One region of the Gilliamella sp. W8145 genome, then DNA from elsewhere that is predicted to be linked to it. Evidence: riboswitches for the same ligand, from Rfam matches in the RefSeq annotation. Region 1 holds a riboswitch; the other holds the start of a gene.
The links. Region 1 has a riboswitch for thiamine pyrophosphate ahead of H3T80_RS01835 (TenA family protein). Riboswitches for the same ligand answer to the same signal wherever they lie in the genome.

Region 1 (4,206 bases):
TATTTATAACTATTTAATTAGCGATGATATTCACTATAATCGATATGATCATAAAAATAAATTTGCGGAATAGTATCGAGGTTTAAAAACCCCTCTCCTCAAATTTTTTATATTCGCTGAGTTTCGGACGTTTTGTTATTTGGTGGCTATTTTTAAATGGCGATTACGTCCGAGTAAAGAGGGTTTACGCAACTATTCTTTACCAACTCTTGCAGCGACCACGCAAGTGGTCACTAGGTGACTGCATTCCGCCTGCGTTCGCTATTAACGCACCGGGGGTGATTTGTTCCTGACAAAACACAGCCTTGCCAAACATCCTTGTTTGCCATGCTAATTTCACTCAGTTATCAGCACGTTGCTAAGGTCGTTAAATAAAACACACCAAACTGATTGGCTAACAATAAACTTTTATGTTTAGTGTAAGCTGATTTAATAACTAAGTGGTCCTGACACTAATTATTAGCAATAGATAAAAGATAATTAGTTTGTAAAAACATCATAAATAGTTATTAGTAAAAATATATTTTAGAAGTAATTGAGATAGTTTTTGATCTTTAGTTTAAGCCAGTTAACTAAACTTGCATATTTCTGCTTTCTAGTTTAATTTAACAACACAAATTTTTTTATATTTCGAGACTAAACATGACAATATCATTTAAAGAGCAGCAACAACGAATCAATTTTGTTAAACAATTTTTTGCCGAGCAATTAGCAAATAATCTATCATTAATTGAAGTTCAAGCACCAATATTGAGTCAAATTGGTGATGGCGTTCAAGATAATTTGTCAGGTACCGAAAAAGCCGTTCAAGTTAATATTAAAAGTATTCCTAATGCACAATTCGAAGTTGTTCATTCACTAGCTAAATGGAAACGTAAAACGTTAAGTCAGCACAATTTTCCTGTTGGTGAAGGCATTTATACTAATATGAAGGCTCTGCGCCCGGATGAAGATAAACTTTCGCCTATTCACTCTGTTTATGTTGATCAATGGGATTGGGAAAAAGTGATTCGTCCCGAAGATCGCAATTTAGCTTATTTAAAACAAACGGTTGAAAAAATTTATAGTGCGATTAAAGCGACTGAAAAAGCAGTCTCTGAAAAATATCATTTATCACGTTTTTTACCCGAAACAATTACCTTTATGGATAGTGAACAGCTGTTAAAACGTTATCCAAATTTATCACCGAAAGAGCGTGAAAATGCAATTACCAAAGAGTTAGGCGCCGTATTTTTAATTGGTATTGGTGGTGAATTATCAAATAATGAAAAACATGATGTACGTGCTCCTGATTATGATGATTGGAGTAGTGATAATGAAATGGGTTCAAAAGGCTTAAATGGTGACATTTTAGTTTGGAATCCTGTGCTAAATAGTGGTTTTGAAATCTCATCAATGGGAGTCCGTGTCGATCCAGAAACCTTAAAACGACAATTAAAACTGACTAATAATGAAGATCGCCTTCAATATGCATGGCATAAAGCATTAGCTAATGGTGATTTTTTACAAACAATTGGTGGTGGAATTGGCCAATCACGATTAACCATGTTACTTTTACAGCAACAACATATTGGCCAAGTACAAGCAAGTGTTTGGGACGATGCCACCAAACAAGATTATTCAAAACTACTTTAGTTTAAACATTGTTTAAATATAGTTCAAATTCAGCATACTTTACCCAGAGTGGTAAAGTATGCTTATTATTTAAATACTTTTATCTAATCCCATTTGCCAGAAACCAATTTCAAGTTTAGTTGCTTGCCTGAATAATTTTGTTAAATGTTCAATGCGACTAGCATCTAAATTTACTAAGCGCTGATCAATCCACGCAATTTCATTTTGCATTGTTTGTTGGAATTCCTTACTAGCATACATGTTAACCCAACTGTTATATCTATTGTTGTTAGCATCATACCAATGTTGTTTGGTTAGCCAATCAGCAATCATACCGTAACCAATTAAACAAGGCGCTAATACAATATGCAAATCTAATATATCCCCATGTAATCCGACATCCAATACATAACCCGTATATTCACTATTTGCTTTGGCTTCAGTTAATAGGTTAAGTTCGTTCTCAGTTATTTGCCACTTTTTACAATATTCAATATGTAAGTCTAGTTCAACTTCAACAATTGCTTTCAAGTTATTTAAAGATTGTTTGATTTCAGCCAGATCATGACTTTTATACACTGCTAATCCCCATGCTCAGGAAAAATTGATAAGGAAAAGATAAGCTTGTTTTAAATAGTGTTGAAAGTAGGCAACATCTATTGTACCTTTACCTAATTTTTGAATAAACTCATGTTAAATATAGTTATTCCAATCATTTTGGCATGATTGAATAAGTGAATAAAATGACGACATGACGACTCCTTTTTATAAAAATTAGTAATTAAGGAGTACAACAGACTTGCAGAAAAGCGTGTTTTATACTCCCTTCGTCGGTACTAACCGAATCAGGTTCAACGGGTATAATCTCAGCCTAAGGCACCCCGGATAAATACAGATGAATAATAGCTCAGAAAATAACTAACAATTTTTGTAAAAATAATAGTTTATTAGCCGTTACTATTTATTCAAATGTTCTTCATTAACTAACCGATAGATCTTCTATAACTGTAGCTAATAATCAGTAATTATTCTGTCTTCGAGTCAATTTGCTGATTATCTTCTGAAGATGGCGCTACTATTTCTTGTTGAGAAGATTTCTCTAATTCAGCTTTTTCGGCTTGCTGATTAGAAATTGAAGACTCTTGTTGTTTTGCTTCAGTTGTTACCGAATTATCTTGTGAACGAATATATACAATCTTTTGTTGACCTCGGTCACACGATCCGACAATTTTACCTGCAACGCCTTGCTCAGCTTGTTCTGATGGAACTAAATTTAATTGAAAACTGTTTTCATCAACACCATTGTTTTTGATTTTCTCAGCGATACTGGCACTAATTTCTTCACAATTAGAAGCAGCGGCAACCATTGGAAGACCTAACAATAAAACCACGACTAACTTTTTCATACCCTTTCCTATAAATTATAAATAATAAGTCTTGTTGCATTGTAAAACGATTGATAAAACTGTCCATATCGTTATAAGCAATATGATAAATAAATTTTATCAATTTATTAATGAAGTTAGCACAAGATTCTAACCGATTAATCTTGCTTATGCTGGCTTTCAAGTACTTTCAATTTATCTAAAACCCAACAGCGAATATCGGCTAATTCAGTTTCAGACAATCGATTAACAAAATCTCTTTTTTCATGAAGTTGTTTACGATCTTCATCAGTCAAAACAACCCCTTTTAAATTTAATAATACTTCTTTACGGTACATAGAATAGATAAAATCTTTTATTAAATCGTCAGAAAGATTAATGTTAGTCATTTTGATTTCCTTATTTTATATCTTTAACGCTCATACGATTAAGTCGACATCTAAATTAATAACATCACCACTCAATATAAAAGAGTATTAAAAAATAAACTCTGTTTAATAAACAGCCGGATCTCCAATATAATCGAATCGCAAATAGATGACAATGATTGAATCAAATAACACAAACAAAACTTTTTCATTTATTCAAAACTAACTTGTGAATTATTCACTTAATTATTTGATAAGTATTTAACAAACCTGTTGATAACTCTATAACTGATTGATATTTATTAATTTAACTTCAAGGTTAAAATTTAATCTGCAATATAAAAACCTATTTTTGAAAATAAATACTCTATATTTGTCAACAGAAATCATCTAACAATTTGATAAAATTTTGATAAAAAAATACAGCATAAGGTTTAAATTATGCTGTATTGAAATAATACAAAGAAGTATAACAATATATTTACAATGCCGTAAAAAACGCAATTAAACCAAACAAAACACCAGGGGAATTAGCTATAGCAATCGGCCAATCTTTTTTAGGTTGTAATAATCCATAACAAACCCATAATGAACAGTTAATTGCTGCTGCTAATGGTTGAGTTGGATTGGTTTTAAAACCATGAAGATTGTCGATAATTTGTGGGATATATGACACATACATGCCTAATGATGCAATCGTTGCAACGACGCCTAAATAATGGAAAGCTTTAGGGGAAAGATTCAAGATCAACCTGCCTGCTTAAATGTGAATGGAGAAATTAATCTATCATAGATAATCAGCGAATTAAACCTTGTCCTACCTAGCTTTTAGACAATTT
Region 2 (4,206 bases), 580 kb from region 1:
AAATAAGCTTACATTTTGTCAACGGTTTTAATGCCAAGCATATCTAAACCCGTTTTAAGCGTTTTGGCTGTTAATAAGGCCAGTTTCAATCTGCTAACTTTTAAACTTTCATTTTCTGCGGCCAAAATAGGGCAGTGTTCATAAAAACTTGAAAATAGGGTAGCGATATCATACAGATACGCACAAAGAACATGTGGCGTACCTTCGGCGGCAACAGTTGTGATTGTTTCATCAAATTGATTCAAACGAATTGCTAATACGCGTTCCTTTTCAGTACCTAAATCGATATGACCATCTAGATTGTCTTCATTGATATTTGATTTTTTAAATACTGAAAGTACACGGGTATAGGCATACTGTAAATAAGGCGCTGTATTGCCTTCAAATGACAGCATATTATCCCAATCAAATACATAATCAGTCGTTCTATTTTTGGATAGATCAGCATATTTAACCGCACCAATGGCAACTGCATCAACCACTTGAGCCAGCTCGGTATCAGAAAGATCAGGATTTTTGCTTTTAATTAATGTTGCTGCTCGCTCAGTTGCTTCATCGAGTAAATCATTTAGTTTAACGGTATCACCTGAACGCGTTTTAAATGGTTTACCATCTTTACCTAACATCATACCAAACATATGATGTTCAAGTTTTAAAGATTCTGGGACATATTTTGCTTTATGCACAATCGCCCAAACTTGTTCTAAATGTTGGTGTTGGCGTGAATCGGTATAATATAAAATACGATCCGCGTGTAGCGTTTCATAACGGTATTTTGCACAGGCAATATCGGTTGTTGCATAAAGATAACCACCATCTCGTTTTTGGATGATAACACCCATTGGTTCGCCTTCTTTATTTTTATACTCATCTAAAAACACAACGATAGCGCCTTCACTTTCAACGGCTAATTTTTTCTGTTTAAGATCGGCAACAATGCCCGGAAGCATACTGTTATAGATACTTTCACCCATGGTATCTTCTAGTGAAAGTGTGACATTGAGTCGTTTATATGTGGCAATATTTTGCGTCATGGTAATATCAACCAGTTTTCGCCACATTTCACGGCAATACTCATCACCACCTTGAAGCTTAACGACATAATTACGGGCTTTTTCAGCAAAGACTTCATCTTCGTCATAATGTTTTTTTGCTGCACGATAAAAAGATTCTAGATCCGATAGATCCATATCGTTGGCCTGTTCGTTTTGCATTTTTTCAAGGTAAGCGATTAACATACCAAATTGCGTTCCCCAATCACCAACGTGATTAGCTCGAATCACATTGTGGCCAAGAAAATTTAAGACTCTAACACTCGCATCACCAATAATCGTTGAGCGTAAATGACCAACATGCATCTCTTTTGCTACGTTTGGTGCTGAGTAATCAACCACAATAGTTTGTGGTTTAGCCGGTAAGGTGATATTCAATTTATCGCTACTTAATGCTACTTCGTTCTGCTCGGCAATCCAACTATTTTTTAAAAAGATATTAATAAAACCCGGTCCAGCAATTTCTACTTTATCGGCAATATCTTCAATATCCAGATGTTGTAATACTTTTTCTGCCAATGCGCGTGGTGGCATACCCAATTTTTTAGCGGTAGCCATGATACCATTTGCTTGATAGTCACCAAATTGAACTTTGGCTGATTGCTTGATTAAAGCATCACAGTTTTTATCTGCACCAGCCATAATCATTGCTTGCGAAACTCGTTGCGTTAATAGTTGTTGAATGTTCACATTGTACCTAATCAATAATCATAAAATGAGGCATATAATACCGACAAACACAACAATTGTCACTGATTGCCTGTAATCTTACCTTGTTTTAATTTGTCTAAATTTGTATTTATCAACACATCGCCTGTTTACAATTCTATTTGCTACCACTAAACTACTCATCGTTCTCAACGGGGTGCCCTGAAGGGCTGAGAGTGTCAGAAAAACTGACATAACTCGTCGAACCTGAACTGGATAATGCCAGCGGAGGGATTTGAGTTATTATATCTGCTCAAACCTTTTGTCTTTTACACATTACTTTGGAGGCAAAATGTTTCGTAAAAACTTTTTACTATCTGTTATATTTTCATTTTCACTATTTAGTCATCTAGCTAATGCACAACAACCAACTCTAACCGTTTATAGTTACAATTCATTTATGTCACAGTGGGGGCCGGGTGAAACAATTAAAAAAGGCTTCGAAGCGCAATGTCATTGCCAACTTGATGTTGTCACATTGGGAGATGGCGTATCTGTTTTAAATCGCATTCGCCTTGAAGGCGACAAAACAAATGCTGATGTTATTTTAGGATTAGATAACAATCTATTAGCACAAGCCAAGCAAGCGGATATTTTAATTCCGCATCAAATTAGTAAACCCGATAACCTCAATACCGATTGGTGGGATGATAGTTTTATTCCTTACGATTTTGGCTATTTCGCTTTTATCTATAATCAAGATAAGATTAAAAATCCTCCTCATTCATTACATGAATTGGTCGAAAACCAAGCTAATTGGAAAATCATTTATCAAGATCCTAGAACCAGCACTCCAGGACTAGGTTTATTGTTTTGGATGAAAAAGGTCTATGGTGACGAGGCGGCAAATGCATGGCAACAAGTGGCTAAACATACGGTCACAGTAACTAAAGGTTGGAGTGAAGCCTATGGTATGTTCTTAAAAGATGAGGCGGATTTGGTATTAAGTTATAGCACATCGCCGATAGCACATATTATTAATGAAAATAATCATAACTACGCCGCCGCGATTTTTGCTGAAGGTCACTATCGCCAAGTCGAAGTGGCTGGCATCATTAAATATAGCCAAGAAGCTGATTTAGCTCGACAATTTTTACGTTACTTGCTAACACCTGAGATACAACGTCAATTTGCTGAAAAAAATGTGATGTATCCAATTATTAAAACCGATCTACCCGATGCTTATAAGCAAATTAATACCATTGATAAATCGCTAGAATTTACACCGGAAGAGATTGAAAAACATCAAAAAGGTTGGATTCGTGAGTGGCAGTCAGCAATAAGTAAATAGTTAAGTATTATTAATGTTAAAATTCAGATCGTTATTACCAGGTATCAGTGCTGCTAGTTTAATTTTAATCATATTAAGTTCAGCACTTCTCGCTATCTGGAAATTTGCCTTGCAGTCAGGAAATTTAAGCATCTATTTTGATAGTTACATATTGCATATTATATGGATAACTTTTTACCAAGCTGTATTGTCGACATTATTATCACTAATCGCAGCCATATTAATGGCTAAGGCATTATCTTTAGTGGATTTTAAAGGTAAAAAGTTGTTATTGAAGATGATGCCTATTACCTTTATATTACCAACACTAGTTGTTGTGACTGGTTTACTATCGGTTTACGGGCGACAAGGTTTATTATCAAGTATCTGCCAAATATTACACATACCATTCTCATTTTCAATTTATGGTTTACACGGCATTTTATTGGCACATGTATTTCTGAATTTCCCTTATGCCTGCTGTCTATTTTATCAAACCTTACAAAGCGTACCTATTGAACAAAAACATTTAGCTGCGCAATTAAATTTTAGCAATGTAACTTTTTTTAAAATTATTGAATGGCCATTACTGCGTAGACAAATATTACCTATGGCGGCATTAATTTTTATGTTATGTTTTTCAAGTTTTGCCATTGTTTTAGCATTAGGTGGCGGGCCTAAATATACCACGCTTGAAGTTGCTATTTATCAAGCAATTCGTGATTTTGATCTGTTACAAGCAGCATTACTTGCCTGTTTACAACTAGTTTGTTGTATTGCCTTCATTGGATTAATGCAAAAGATAAACAGAATCGATAAAAAATTAACGGTAAACTTTACTCAAACAGACTATCGTTTACCTTTACCCAAAGGATTAAAAATTGTTAGTTCAGTGCTAATTTTGATCGGTGGATTATTTATATTGTTACCTATGCTGACTATCCTGTTTCAAGGTATCTATTTCTTTCAATTCTCATTGTTGACCTTTTCATTACAGCAAGCTTTACTTTTTTCAATCATTATTGCTTTTGGTTCATCAATTATTGCCATGATACTGGGGTTACTATTACTTTGGACCAATAGTCGATTACTGATAAATAGACAACCTCGATTGAGTAATGGACTATTATTAATTGCATCACTTATTCTAGCCATATCAAGTATGGTATTGGCATC

Region 2: another riboswitch for thiamine pyrophosphate. It lies ahead of thiB (thiamine ABC transporter substrate binding subunit); the one in region 1 lies ahead of H3T80_RS01835 (TenA family protein).

What each region holds. Positions count from the first base shown of each region.
Region 1 covers NZ_JACFRC010000001.1:417,082-421,287, reverse strand. The annotation lists gene allD (ureidoglycolate dehydrogenase) at 1-73, shown strand, start outside; gene asnA (aspartate--ammonia ligase) at 643-1,635, shown strand; partial or broken gene H3T80_RS01835 (TenA family protein) at 1,705-2,298, opposite strand; TPP riboswitch at 2,419-2,508, opposite strand; gene H3T80_RS01825 (DUF1161 domain-containing protein) at 2,640-3,020, opposite strand; gene H3T80_RS01820 (hypothetical protein) at 3,158-3,388, opposite strand; gene H3T80_RS01815 (SemiSWEET family transporter) at 3,849-4,112, opposite strand.
Region 2 covers NZ_JACFRC010000001.1:995,916-1,000,121, reverse strand. The annotation lists gene argS (arginine--tRNA ligase) at 9-1,742, opposite strand; TPP riboswitch at 1,904-2,012, shown strand; gene thiB (thiamine ABC transporter substrate binding subunit) at 2,053-3,051, shown strand; gene thiP (thiamine/thiamine pyrophosphate ABC transporter permease) at 3,065-4,206, shown strand, end outside.